2 regions of the Stenotrophomonas sp. 01N47 genome follow, and region 2 is predicted to be linked to the other one. Evidence: predicted binding sites of a transcription regulator. Region 2 holds the regulator's gene; the other holds the start of a gene.
What was found. The regulator FliA, encoded in region 2, starts transcription of late flagellar genes. The targets are predictions, from matches to a motif close to TAAAGTTTNNCNNNCNNNGGCCGATAA.

Region 1: AC1DKR_RS00130 (methyl-accepting chemotaxis protein) is a predicted target of FliA. The motif match lies at 5,619-5,645, and genes of this name have one in related genera.

Annotation. Positions count from the first base shown of each region.
Region 1 covers NZ_JBFTQU010000001.1:25,955-33,088, reverse strand. The annotation lists gene clpA (ATP-dependent Clp protease ATP-binding subunit ClpA) at 1-1,370, opposite strand, end outside; gene AC1DKR_RS00160 (APH(6) family putative aminoglycoside O-phosphotransferase) at 1,509-2,321, shown strand; gene clpS (ATP-dependent Clp protease adapter ClpS) at 2,368-2,694, opposite strand; gene AC1DKR_RS00150 (hypothetical protein) at 2,808-3,296, shown strand; gene AC1DKR_RS00145 (NUDIX hydrolase) at 3,298-3,759, shown strand; gene mnmA (tRNA 2-thiouridine(34) synthase MnmA) at 3,756-4,898, shown strand; gene hflD (high frequency lysogenization protein HflD) at 4,895-5,509, shown strand; gene AC1DKR_RS00130 (methyl-accepting chemotaxis protein) at 5,674-6,864, shown strand; gene AC1DKR_RS00125 (hypothetical protein) at 6,963-7,134, shown strand, end outside.
Region 2 covers NZ_JBFTQU010000005.1:25,369-32,502, reverse strand. The annotation lists gene AC1DKR_RS09985 (flagellar motor protein) at 1-472, opposite strand, end outside; gene AC1DKR_RS09980 (chemotaxis protein CheA) at 599-2,437, opposite strand; gene AC1DKR_RS09975 (protein phosphatase CheZ) at 2,440-3,045, opposite strand; gene cheY (chemotaxis response regulator CheY) at 3,045-3,437, opposite strand; gene AC1DKR_RS09965 (RNA polymerase sigma factor FliA) at 3,457-4,200, opposite strand; gene AC1DKR_RS09960 (MinD/ParA family ATP-binding protein) at 4,197-5,084, opposite strand; gene flhF (flagellar biosynthesis GTPase FlhF) at 5,071-6,690, opposite strand; gene flhA (flagellar biosynthesis protein FlhA) at 6,836-7,134, opposite strand, start outside.

The sequences.
Region 1 (7,134 bases), on a different contig from region 2:
CGCTCCAGGTGCTGCAGCACATCCTTGTCGGTGGCACTGACCTGCTTGGCCGGGATGCGCGCCATCTTGGCGACGATGGCCTCGACCTCCTCGACGTCGATCAGCTCCTTGCGCTGGCCTTCCGGCATCAGGCGCTGGCGGGCACCGGCCTCATCGATCACGTCGATGGCCTTGTCCGGCAGCAGGCGGTCGGCGATGTGCTTGACCGACAGGTCGACAGCAGCCTGCAGCGCCTCGTCGGCATAGGTGACGCCGTGGTGGGCTTCGTACTTGGACTTCAGGCCCTGCAGGATCTCGTAGGTTTCGCCCACGGTCGGCTCGACGATGTCGATCTTCTGGAAGCGACGGGCCAGCGCCCGGTCCTTCTCGAAGATGCCGCGGTATTCCTGGAACGTGGTCGAGCCGATGCAGCGCAGCTCGCCCGACGCCAGGGCCGGCTTGATCAGGTTGGAGGCGTCCATGGTGCCGCCCGACGCCGAGCCGGCGCCGATGATGGTGTGGATCTCGTCGATGAACAGCACCGCATTGGGCACCTTCTTCAACGCGGTCAGCACACCCTTCAGGCGCTTTTCGAAGTCGCCGCGGTACTTGGTACCGGCCACCAGCGCGCCGAGGTCGAGCGAATAGATGACCGCATCGGCCAGCACGTCCGGCACCGAGCCTTCCACGATGCGTCGGGCCAGGCCCTCGGCAATCGCGGTCTTGCCGACGCCGGCCTCGCCCACGTACAGCGGGTTGTTCTTGCGGCGGCGGCACAGGACCTGGATGGTGCGCTCGATCTCGTCGGCACGGCCGACCAGCGGGTCGATGCGACCGGCACGGGCCTGCTCGTTGAGGTTGCTGGCGAACTCGGTCAGGGCATCGCCCTTGGGCTCGCCCTCGCCCCCTTCCATGCGGCCCTCCCCCTCGGACGAGGACGGCTGCTCGCCCTCCTCGCCCAGCTTGGCGATGCCGTGGGACAGGTAATTGACCACATCCAGCCGGGTTACATCCTGCTGATTGAGGTAGTAGACGGCGTGGGAGTCCTTTTCGCCGAAGATGGCGACCAGCACGTTGGCACCGGTGACCTCCTTCTTGCCGGAGGACTGCACGTGGTACACGGCCCGCTGCAGCACACGCTGGAAGCCCAGGGTCGGCTGGGTATCGCGGCCGTCATCTTCGGCCAGGCGGGACACGGAGGCCTCGATGGCCTGCTCCAGCTCCTGGCGCAGGCGGTCGGCATCGGCACCGCAGGCTTTCAGTACGGCCTGGGCGGACGGGTTGTCGAGCAGTGCCAACAGCAGGTGTTCGACCGTCATGAACTCATGTCGGGCCTCACGGGCGCGCTTGTAGCACTGGCCGATGGTGTGTTCGAGGTCTTTGCTGAACATGGATTACTCCGGCGGCAGTTGGGGACAATATGCGGCCTGACTACGCGATTTCCATCACCCTAGCGGATTGCGACGTTCAGATGGCGTTAGCGCTACGAACCGCTTGATCATCGTTCACTCCAGGACAGCACACTCACCATGAGCGAACCCTACCTGAGCCGCTGGCGATTGCGACGTGATGGTCCTTCGATCCGTACCCCCCATGCCCGGCTCTGGCCGGTACTGACCGCCTCTGGCGAGGCGGCCATGTTGAAGGTGAGCACGGAGACAGAGGAACAGAACGGCCATCGCCTGCTGCGCTGGTGGAACGGCGACGGTGCCGCACGCCTGCTGGCCCACGAGGGGCCGGCGATCCTGATCGAACGGGCGCGCGGCGATTCGCTGCGGCAACGCTCGATCAAGGGCGAGGACGACACCTGCACCATCATCCTGTGTCAGGTCCTGCAGCAGCTGCACCGGCCACGGAGCGCACCGCCAGAAGACCTGGTCTGCCTGGGTAGATGGTTCGCAGATCTGCTGCAACCAAGGGCATCGCTGCCGCCATTGCTGGAACAGTGCAGATTGCTGGCGATGGCACTGCTGGAGAACGAGCAGGAGATACGGCCCCTGCATGGCGACCTGCACCACGACAACGTGCTGGATTTCGGCGCGCGGGGTTGGCTGGCGATCGACCCGAAGCGGCTGCTGGGTGACCGTGCGTTCGACTACACCACAATGTTCAGCAACCCGGACCTGTGCGGGCCGGGCATCCATGTAGCAACGCGGCCCGAGCGCTTCCATGCCCGGGTGGAACAGGTCTGCCGGCTGGCCGATCTCGAACGCGCGCGGCTGCTGCGCTGGGTCGCGGCCAGTGCCGGCCTGTCAGCGGTGTGGTTCCGGGATGATGGCGACCCGGCCGACATCGATGAGGCGGTGGCCGTGATGGCCCTGCAGGCGCTGGCGGAGTCGTGAATCGAACCTGGCAGGTGCCCACCCTGGTGGGCACGCCGCGCCAGGATCAGGCCTTTTCCATCGTGCACAGCAGCGGGTGCTGGTTCATCCGCGCGTACTCGTTGACCTGGGCCACCTTGGTTTCGGCCACTTCGCGGGTGAACACACCGCAGACGCCACGGCCACGGGTGTGGACATGCAGCATCACCTGGGTGGCCTTGTCCAGGTCCATGTTGAAGAACTGCTGCAGGACATCCACGACGAAATCCATCGGGGAGTAGTCGTCATTGAGCAGCATGACCTGGTAGAACGGCGGCGGCGCCACTTCCGGGCGCGCGGGCTCCACGGCAACGCCGTGCTCGTGGTGGGAATCGGGGGCGGATTCGCGAGGCATCTGCCCATTATAAGGGGTGCGACGGCCCTGCGTCGGCCCGCTGCAGAATGGACGGCACGGACGCCCGCCGTCACAATTGCACCTTCCCACATTCTTGGTTTCACAGGATCTTCATGAAAAGGACCCTTCTCCCCGCCCTGCTGATCGCCCTGGCTGCTGCCGGCACCGCTGGCGCCGCAACGACCGCTGACAGTTCGAAGGCCGACAAGGCTATCGCCCGCCAGCTGGAAAAGCTGGGCTACACCTTCGAGGTGGACGAAGACGGCGATTACCAGATGGTGTTCGACGTCGAAGGCGATCGCACCCAGATCGTCTATGTGCGCTCGTCGGTGGAAGACTTCGGCACCCACAACATCCGTGAGATCTGGTCGCCGGGTTACACCTCGCAGACCAAGCAGTTCCCGGTGGCCGTGGCCAACCGCCTGCTGGAAGACTCGCAGGACGCCAAGATGGGTGGCTGGGTGAAGCAGGAATCGACCGCGATGTTCGTGGTGAAGATCGACGCCGCCGCTACCTCCGACCAGCTCAGTGACGCCATCGATGCGGCCATCCGCACCGCCGATGCAATGGAGCTGGAGCTGACCAAGAAGGACGACCTCTGAGTTGAACAGCTCGCCGGACCCGCGCTGGGCACCGCATGCAACCGTCGCCACCGTGGTGGTCGACGGCGGCAGGGTGCTGCTGGTGGAAGAAACCATCGAGGGCCGGCAGGTGCTGAACCAGCCGGCCGGGCACCTGGAGCCGGGCGAAAGCCTGGCCGAGGCCGCCCTGCGCGAGACCGTCGAGGAAACCGGCTGGACGGTGGAACTGACCGCCTTCATCGGCTGTTACCAGTGGACCGCCGGTGACGGCACCCCGTTCCTGCGCTTCTGTTATGCCGCGCGCCCGGTCTCGCACGACCCGGCGCGGCCACTGGATGCCGGCATTGATCGGGCGCTGTGGATGACCCCGGCCGAACTGCAGGCCGCTGCCGGACGCCAGCGCAGCCCGCTGGTCTGGCAGGTGCTGGCGGACTACCTGGCCGGCCAGCGCTACCCGCTTGCACTGGTCCGGGAGGTCGCATGAGCAGCCCACGGGTGATGGTTGGCGTTTCTGGCGGCGTGGATTCTTCCGTGGCTGCCTGGCGGCTGGTGCAGCAGGGCGAGGCCGTGGCTGGTCTGTTCATGCAGAACTGGGCCGACGATGGCAGCGGTGACTGCCGCGCCGAGGACGATCGCCGCGATGCGGTGGCGGTCTGTGGACTGCTGGGCATTCCGTTCCATTTCCGCGATTTCTCCAACGAGTACTGGCAGGGGGTGTTCGAACACTTCCTGGCCGAGTACGCCGCTGGCCGCACGCCGAACCCGGACGTGCTGTGCAACCGCGAAGTGAAGTTCAAGCACTTCCTTGATGCGGCCCGCGAACTGGGCGCCGAGCGGATCGCCACCGGCCATTACGCGCGCATTGCCCAGCGCGGCCATCAGTGGCTGCTGCTGCGTGGCGCCGACCGTTCCAAGGACCAGAGCTACTTCCTGCACCAGCTGGGGCAGGAGCAGCTGGCGGCTACCCTGTTCCCGATTGGTGACCTTGAAAAGAGCGACCTGCGCCGGATCGCCCGCGACGTCAGCCTGCCGACCCACGCCAAGAAGGATTCCACCGGCATCTGCTTCATCGGCGAGCGCGATTTCCGTGAGTTCCTTGGACGCTACCTGCCGGCCAAGGCCGGGCAGATCCTCGATCCCAGCGATGGCAGCGTGATCGCCGAACATCCGGGCGTCTTCTATTTCACCCTGGGCCAGCGCGAAGGCCTGAACATCGGCGGCGTGCGCGGCCGCCCTGCCGCGCCCTGGTATGTGGTCGGCAAGGACGTGGCCAGCAACGTGCTGTACGTGGACCAGGACCGTGACAGCCCGTGGATGCTGTCCAACAGGCTGCGCTCGGAGACCGCGCACTGGATTGCCGGCGCACCACCGGCACGGCGTTTTGAATGCACCGCGCAGACCCGCTACCGCCAGCCCGATGAGCCGTGCACGGTGGATGTGCTGGACGATGGCAGCGTACAGGTCACCTTCGCCCGGCCGCAGCGTGCAGTCACCCCCGGGCAATCCCTGGTGCTGTATGACGGTGAGGTCTGCCTGGGTGGCGCGGTGATCGCCGCCACCGACGCGCCGCTGGAACAGCGCCTGCGCACCACCCCTTCTCCTTTTGAGGTAATCGCTGCATGAGTTTCACTGTCGACGACCGCGTTCTGGCTTTGGCCGGCATTGCCCAGGCCCTGCAGCAGGTACGCCGTATCGCCGATACCGGCCACTCCGACGCCGCTGCCGTGCGCACTGCCGTGGACAGTGTGTTCCGCATCGATGCGTCCTCGCCGCAGGCGGTATTTGGCGATCGGCATGCACTGAAGTCCGGCCTCCGCCTGCTGCACAACCATTTCCGCAACCAGGGCCAGGACCCGATCCTGCCCAAGCTGGCCCTGTCGGTACTGCAGCTGGAGCGCCGCTTCGTGCAGGACGGGGCCACCGTAAACAAGGTCGCCTCGGGCATCGAGCGCGCGCAGCGCCAGGCCACCGAGCTGGGTGACAGCGGCCACCCCGATGTGCTGGCCGCGCTGGGCGGCCTGTATGCAGATACCATCAGCCACCTCAAGCCGCGGGTCATGGTGCAGGGCAACCCGCATTACCTGGGCCAGGCCGGCGTGGTGGCCGAGATCCGCGCGCTGCTTCTGGCCGCCGTGCGTGCCGCTGTGCTGTGGCGGCAGCTGGGTGGCAGCTACTGGGACTTCCTGCTCAGCCGCAAGGCCATGGTCGAGGCCGTGGACCGGCAGCTGGCCTGAGGCCATGGGGTCGGATCCCTTTCCGGCACGGAAAGGGCTCTGACCCCGAACAGCCCGGCAGCGCCGGAAAACCGGCGCATTCAGAATGCATTTCGAAGCACATCGACGTTAAAGAGAAAGGGGGTACGGCCGATACATCCTCCGTGCACCTCCCGAGAACGTCCATGTACTCACGCATTTTCATCCGTCTGGCCGCCCCCCTGGCTCTGACCCTGCTGCTCCCCTTCGCCATCGGTTTCGAATGGCCGGTCGCCCTGCGTTGGGCGATCCTGACCACGATGACGCTGAGCTGGCTCGGCTTTGCGTGGTGGACCGCCCGCGCCCAGGCGCACCGTTCCCCGGAACATGCCCGTGTCCTGCGTGAGCAGGACCAGCTGCTGACCGAACTGCGCAACTTCGTCGGCAACGAGATCGACGGTTCGCGTGGTGAAGTGGAACGCGCCCGCGACCTGATCCGCCAGGCCGTCTCCAGCCTCGGCGGCAGCTTCGATGCCATGAACCGCAAGTCGCGCCAGCAGAGCCAGGCCCTGTCACGCATCGTCGACCGCGCCGGTGACGAAGGCGGCGCCGGCCTCGACGTTGCCCGCTTCGCCCAGCACGCCAGCCACCGCATGGAACAGCTGGTGGAAGCGCTGGAGCAGGTCAGCGGCCAGAGCAGCACCACCGTGCAGCACATCGACCAGATGGCGCAGCACCTGGATGGCATCTTCGCGCTGCTGGAAGACGTCAAGTCGATTGCCGACCAGACCAACCTGTTGGCCCTGAACGCCGCCATCGAAGCAGCGCGTGCCGGTGAAGCCGGTCGTGGTTTCGCGGTGGTTGCCGACGAAGTGCGCAACCTGTCCGAGCGTTCGACCACGTTCAACGAGCAGATCCGCAAGCTGGCGCACAGCTCCAAGGATGCCATCGCCAAGGTCCGCGAGACGGTTTCGCACATGGCCTCGCGCGATATGGACCGCTCCCGTGAAGCGCGTCAGGAAGCGGCGGCGATGCTGGACAACGTGGCGCAGATCAACGCTTCGCTGGGTGACGGCATGCGCGAAGTGTCCGACTGCGCGCGCTCGATCGATGGCAGCGTGGCCGAAGCCGTGCGCGCCCTGCAGTTCGAGGACATCGCCACACAGGCCCTGGGCGGCGTGCATACCCACCTGGACCGCCTGACCGCGATCAACCGCGAAGCGGTGGCCCTGCAGGAACTGCTGCACCGCAACGGCGGCGTGTTCGACGAAGAAATCGCCTCTGCCCTGCAGCGCACCGGCAACCGCCTGCGCGAACTGCGCAGCGAATGGGAGCGTCCGCCGCACAAGCCGGTTGCCCAGCAGAGCATGGGCGCCGGTACGGTCGAGCTGTTCTGATCCTGATGTCCGCTGCCTCTTCCGGCAGCGTGCAAGGCCCCGGTTCTGCCGGGGCCTTTGCGTGTGACCCGCCTTTGGATGCATCCTGCAAGCGCACCATGACCCTGATCCGCGCCCTGTCCCCGATCAACGAGAACGAGCGTCCGCGCAATGCGGGCGTACGTGAGCAGCTGCGGCAGCTGGAAGACGTGGCCCGCGAAGAAATACAGGAGCTGCAGCAGCTGGCCGATGCGCGCCCTGCCCCGGTTGTGGCCGGCGACGACCTGCTGG
Region 2 (7,134 bases):
TGCCCAGCGTGGGCGCATAGATGCCCATGCTTTCAAACACCTTGGCGGCGGCCTGGTCCTGGTGCTCCTGGCTGCCCAGTTCGATCTCCAGCATGTGCCGGATCGATTCGGGTTCAACGCCGTCCACCAGCAGCTGCAGGCCCTTGCGCAGGAACGGGTCCTGCTGTGCTTCCACCTGCGATTCCAGGCCGAGCAGGCCCTGGCGGCGGGCGATGTTGCTCCACTCCACGATCTGCTGGATCAGTTCACGACGGTCGCTGTGCGGCGGCCGCACGACCCAGCGCACGATCTTGAAGGCGTGCTTGAACACCGCTGGCGAAGTGTGCAGCAGGATGGCGGCGATGGTGCCGACGATGACGATCACGAACGCCGCAGGCGACCACAACGACGCCAGGCCGGCGCCCTTGAGGATGCTGCCACCGACCAGCGAGGCCAGGGCGAGGAAAAGTCCAATGAGGCTGAGTCTATCCATGGGTCCGGTATCGGCTTGTATGAATGGGACTTGAGACACCGGGAGAATCTGCTGTAACGGAGTTCACAGTTTCTTGTGTCGCCAGGCCTGGCCCGGCGCTACGGTGCGCCGGGTTCAGCAACGAGGTCAGTCGTGTGGGCTGCGCAGCCCGTCCACGTCCAGGATCAGCGCCATGCGACCATCGCCGATCAAGGTTGCACCGGCATAACCACGCAGGCCGCGCAGGGCCTTGGGCAGTGGCTTGATGACCACTTCCTCACGCCCGCGCACCTGGTCCACCACCAACCCGAAGCGTGCCTCACCGGCCTGCAGCACGACGATGGTCAGCAGGGGCGAGGCGGCCGGCGTCACATCCAGCCATTGCCGCAGGTCCACCAGCGCCAGCGTGTGCGAGCGGCGGTCAAGCACGGCGCGACCGTCGAACCAGCCCAGCGAGGTGCGCGGCGCATGCAGCACTTCCATCACACGGGCCAGCGGCAGCGCGTAGACGTCTTCGCCAGCCTGCACCAGCAGGGTCGGCAGGATGGCCAGGGTCAGCGGTACGCGGATCATGAAGCGGCTGCCGCGGCCCAGTTCCGACTGGATCTGGATCTGCCCGCTCAGCTCACGGATGCGCGACTGCACCACGTCCATGCCGACGCCACGGCCGGAAATGTCGGTGACCTGCTGCTTGGTCGAGAAGCCTGGCAGGAACACCAGGTGCAGGCATTCCTCGCTGCTCAGGCGGGCGGCGGCTTCCGGATCGATCAGGCCCTTCTCGCGCGCCTTGGCGCGCAGTTTTTCCGGATCGATGCCGGCACCATCGTCCTGCACTTCGATGCTGACGTAGTCGCCTTCCTGCTGTGCCGACAGGCGCACGTGGCCCATCCGCGGCTTGCCCTGCGCTTCGCGCAGGTCAGGCATTTCCACGCCATGGTCGATGGCGTTGCGGACCAGGTGCACCAGCGGGTCGGCCAGCGCTTCGACCAGGTTGCGGTCGAGCTCGGTTTCGGCGCCGATCAGTTCCAGGTCCACTTCCTTCTTCAGCGAACGCGCAACGTCGCGCGCCACCTTCGGGAAGCGCGAGAACACCTTGCCGACCGGCTGCATGCGGGTGCGCATCACCGCCGACTGCAGGCGCGCGGTGGCGATATCCAGCGTGGACACGGCGCGGTCCAGTTCTTCATCGCGCAGGCGCGTGCGAAGCGTCTTCAACCGGTTTCGTGACAGCACCAGTTCGCCGATCAGGTTGACGATGGCATCCAGGCGCTTGGTGTCCACACGCACGGTGTGTTCGGCTTCGGCGACAGGCTTGTTGGGTGCGGGCTTGGCAGCGGGCGGGGCCGGCGAGGGCGCCGGTCGCGGTGCCGGTACGGGGGCAACCGCTGCGCTGGCGTTGCTGCCCGGGGCGGCGCCGCCATGCAGCTGGTCGAGCAGTGCCTCGAACTCGTCCTCGCTGATCATGTCGTCGGCCTTCTTCGCCGCCGCCACGGTTGTCGGCGCCTTGCCGCCATGCAGCTGGTCGAGCAGGGCCTCGAATTCGTCGTCGGTGATCAGGTCGCCACCGCCCGCACCCGGCGTCGCGGCCGCAGGCGCGGCAGCGCCGCCGCCATGCACGTCGAACTGGGCGACCAGTTCGGGCGGGGCAAAGCCCGGCTCGGTGCCCGAAGACACCGCGTCAAGCATCGACTGCAGGTAGTCCAGTGACTGCTGGGCGGCATCGAAGTGATGCGCCTGCAGGACGGCCTGGCCGGCGCGTGCGGCGCCCAGTGCTTCCTCGGCGGCGTGGCACAGCTCGACCATCGCGGTGATGCCGAGGAAACCTGCGCCGCCCTTCAGCGTGTGGTAGCCGCGGAACACCGCGTTGAGCTGTTCATTGTCCTGCGGTGCCTGTTCCAGCGACACCAGCTGTTCGCCGAGGCGATCCAGGATCTCCTGGGCCTCGATGATGAAATCGGCAGTGATGTCGTCGGCTACTGCGCCCATGGTTACAGCCCCAGATCCGACAACAGGTCGTCGGCGTCGTTCTGCGAGACCGCATGGCGGTCCAGTCCCTTCAGTGCCGGCCCAGCCAGTTCCGGATCGGTGCGATGCTGTTCCGGCGGCAGGCCGAGCGCGCCGAAGCCTTCGTGCACGCGGCGGACGATGCCCACCACGCGACGGATGATCTGCCCGGTCAGGTCCTGGTAGCTCTGGGTCAGGGCGATCTCGGTGAGGTTGTGGCGGATGCGGTCGAGCTGCACGTCCTGGCCCGGCTGCAGGCCGTCGGCGCGCAGCTGTTCGGTCAGGCTGCGGCACTCTTCGGCCAGGTCCAGGGTGCGGTGCGTGGCCTGTTCGGTCATCGCCACCACGTGGTCCAGGCGCGCGCAGGCATCGTCCAGCTCGCCGGCTTCATCGGGCACGGTCGGCAGTTCGCCCAGCGCCTGGCCCAGTTCGCGGGCCAGCCGCGAAAGGCCGCTCATCATCGGCTGGGTGCGCAGCGCCACCAGGCCGTCGATGCGCTGGCGCCACGCCGCCTCGTCGCCGGATTCCAGTGCATCCAGGGCTTCCTGCAGGCGCAGGGCGAGGGCGCTCTTGTCGACCGTGGTATCCATCAAGCGCTGGCCGCCAGGCGTTCGAAGATCTTGCCGAGCTTCTCTTCCAGCGTCTGTGCGGTGAACGGCTTGATGATGTAACCGTTCACGCCGTTCTGCGCCGCTTCGATGATCTGCTCGCGCTTGGCTTCGGCGGTCACCATCAGCACCGGCAGGGTCTTCAGCTTGGCATCGGCACGGATGGCCTTGAGCAGTTCGATGCCGGTCATCACCGGCATGTTCCAGTCGGTGACCACGAAGTCGAACGGCTGGCTCTGCAGCAGCGACAGCGCGGCATGCCCGTCCTCGGCTTCGGCGGTATTGGTGAAGCCCAGATCGCCCAGCAGGTTCTTGACGATACGACGCATGGTCGAAAAATCGTCGACGATCAGGATGCGCATGTTCTTGTTCAAAGCAGAGTTCCTTTGTTGATCAGCTCTCGAGGCCGGCGTCGGCCGCCTCGAAAATCTTCAGTCGGCCACGCAGGCGCAGGACCGCCTGGCCGTGGATCTGGCAGACCCGCGACTCGCTCACGCCGAGCACTGCGCCGATCTCTTTCAGGTTCAGTTCCTGCTCGTAGTAGAGCGACAGCACCAGCTGTTCGCGCTCGGGCAGGTGGCCGATGGCATTGCCCAGCTCGCGGCCGAATTCACCGCGCTCCAGCACCTGCTGTGGGGTCGGGCCGCCCTGGGCGACGGTGTCCAGCTCGCCCTGGTCTTCAATGCGCGACTCCAGGCTCAGTACCTGGCCGCGCGAGGCGTCCTCCATCAGGCGCAGGTACTCGGGCAGCGGCATCTCCATCGCGGCGGCCACTTCTGTGGCACTGGCGGCACGGCCGGTGCTCTGCTCCAGGCGGCGGATGGTGGCCGCAGCGTCACGGGCACGGCGGTGCACCGAACGCGGTACCCAGTCGCCACGACGGATCTCATCGATCATCGAACCGCGGATGCGGATCGAAGCGTAGGTCTCGAACGAGGCACCCTGGTCGGCGTCGTAGCTGCGCGAGGCTTCGATCAGGCCCATCATGCCGGCCTGGATCAGGTCGTCCACCTCAACGCTGGCCGGCAGGCGTGCGGCCAGATGGTGGGCGATGCGCCGCACCAGGTCCGAGTGCTGGGCGATGACCTCGTTGGCCGCCGTGCGCTGGACCTCTCTGTACTGGGCGGCGCCTTTCATGCGGCCACCCCGCGCTGCTTGATGATGCGTTCGAGGAAGAACTCGACGCCGCCGCGCGGCTCGGTCGGTGCCTGCCAGCGGGCGGTGCGGCGGGCGATCTCGGTGATCGCCAGTGCCGACGGGCTGGACGGATAGGCCTTCACCACCGGCTGCTGGCGCTGCACCGACAGGCGCAGCCAGTCGTCCTGCGGCACGCAGCCCAGGTAGTTCAGCGAGACATCGGCGAGGAACTTCTCGCAGACGCGGGTCAGCTTCTCGTACAGCACGCGGCCTTCGTTGGGGTCGCGCACCATGTTGGCCACCACCTGGATGCGGTCCACGCCACGTTCGCGCGACAGCACCTTGATCAGCGCATAGGCGTCGGTGATCGAGGCCGGTTCATCGCAGACCACCACCACGGTGTCCTGCGCGGCCTGGCAGAAGGTCAGCACGCCATCGGTGATGCCGGCGGCGGTGTCCACCACCATGATGTCCAGCTCGCGCTCCAGTTCGGAGAACACGTTGACCAGGCCCACATGCTCGGCCGGGGCCAGCTCGGCCATGTGCCGGCGGCCGGACGCAGCCGGTACCACCAGCACGCCGTTCGGGCCTTCGATGATCACGTCATCCAGGCTGCAGCGGCCAGCGACCAGGTCGGCCAGGGTGTTGGTGGGGCTCAGGCCCAGGATCACATCGATGTTGGCCAGGCCCAGGTCGGCGTCCAGCAACAGGGTGCGTTTGCCCATTCCCGCAAGCGCCACGGCCAGGTTGGCCGACACGTTGGTCTTGCCGACGCCGCCCTTGCCGCCGGTCACGGCAATCGTGCGCACAGGGCCGAGCGGCTCGCTGCGGGTCGCCGTCAGCGGGAAGGTGGTGGTCAGCTTGGCGTACTCACGCGACGGCATGGTTCAACTCCGGGTTGCAGGGCATATCGGCCGCGCGGCGCAAATCTTCAAGGCGAAGTACAAGATTGGCTGCACTGGCCCGGTGCAGGTCGTCCGGGACGTCCTGGCCATCGGTCACCCAGGTGATCGGCAGCTTGTGGTCCACCGCCACCGACAGGGCGTTGCCGAAGCGGCCGGTCTCGTCCAGCTTGCTCAGCACCAGGCCCTGCAGGTTGGCCGCGCCGAAGCGGCGGACCACCTCGTCCATGTCGCCGAAGCTGGTGTTGGCCGGCAGTACCAGCAGGGTGCGGACCTGGCGGGCAGCGCGCAGCCACTGCAGCTGGGCGGCCAGCGCACGGTCGCGCGGGCCCAGGCCGGCGGTGTCGATCAGCACCAGCTTGTAGTCCTTCAGGCGTTCCAGCAGCTGGTCCAGGTCGGTGCCGCTGTTGGCCTCGTGCACGGCGATGCCGAGCTGGCGGCCGTAGCCGTACAGCTGTTCGCGGGCGCCGATGCGCATCGTATCGGTGGTGACCAGGGCGACGTCGCGGGCGGCATGGGCTTCGGCGAAGCGCGAGGCCAGCTTGGCGATGGTGGTGGTCTTGCCGGCGCCGGTCGGGCCGACCAGGGCGATCACACCGCCTTCCTCCATCGGATCGACCGGGGCGATCGGCAGCTTGCGCGAGATCAGCCCCAGCATCAGGCCGCGGCCGCGATGCGCTTCGGTTTCCAGCGGGATCTGCATGGCCACGTCGCGGGCGATGCCGGCATCGAAGCCGTACTCGTCCATCAGGTCCAGTGCCGTAGCGCGCACCGGACTGCCGCGCAGGCGCTCGTCGGTGAAGCGGTTCATCTCGCGCTCGATCACCTGGCGCATGCCGGCCACTTCCTGGCGCAGGTGGCGGATCTCGGCGTCATCGGCGACCAGGGTCAGCGCAGGTGCTGGCGCCAGCGTCGGCATCGGTGCCGGTGCAGCCTCGGTCGGCTGCACGGCATCCTGCGCGTGTGAGGCTTGGTCTCCGGGTGCCGTGGTGGCCTGGAGGGCAACCGGCAACGGCGGCGGCGTCACTGCCGGCAGCTGCGCGCTGTCTTCCAGCGGCGGGTCGATCTGGAAGCGGGCGCGGTTCACCGGCGCGGCTGCCGCAGGCGAGGGCGCCACGATGGCGTCGGCAAACGGGGCGAAGATCTGTTCCGGCAGCGTCGATTCATTGACGGCGGCACGCGCCAGGGTGGCGGCGAAGCCGGTGCTGCCACGCGTCGGCACGATCTCGTCGGCGCTGTCCAGGGTGCGGCCGGTCGCGCCGACGGCGGCGCGGGCGAGGGCGGCAACGGCCGAGGTGGTGGCGGCGACCGGCTCCGGTGCCGGGGTGCTGCTGCGACGGCGGGTGACTGCGGCGATCACTGCGTCGGCGGCGCTACGCGGCTTCGGCGCGGGCGGCGGTGCCACGTCGCGGCGCGACGCTTCCAGGGCGCGCTGCACGGCGCTCTCATCGTAGTTGGCGGCGGCCACGATCTCGATGCCTTCCTCGATCCGGCGGTTGGACAGGATCACGGCATCAGGACCATGTTCCTTGCGCACCAGGTTCATGGCCGAGCGCATGTCGGCGGCGACGAATCGTTTGATTTTCATGCTGTGGTCACGGGACGAAGTCGGCGGAGTGGCGGTCGGAGAACGCGGATGGTCGGTGGTCTGCACGGTTCGGGTTCCCCTTGGAATCTGTCTGTTGCGGGTGTTTGAAAGTGGTGTCTGTTTTCTGGCGCGTTGCAGGGCGGCGTCAGCTGATCGTTCCGACCAGCTTCAGGCGCTTGTCCTCCGGCACCTCGCTGTAGGCCAGGACCGACAGCGACGGAACGCTGTGGCGGACCAGGCGGGCCAGCGCGGCTCGCACCGGGCCAGGTACCAGCACCACCGCGGGCTCGTTGCGGGCTTCCTGCTTGCTGACACATTCGGCCAGGCTCTGGTGCAGTCGCTCAGCGAGTCCGGGTTCCAGCGCGGCGCCGTTGCCCTGCGTGGACTCCTGCAAGACACGTTCCAATTGCGGGTTGAGGGTGAACACCGGCAGCTCCGCCGACA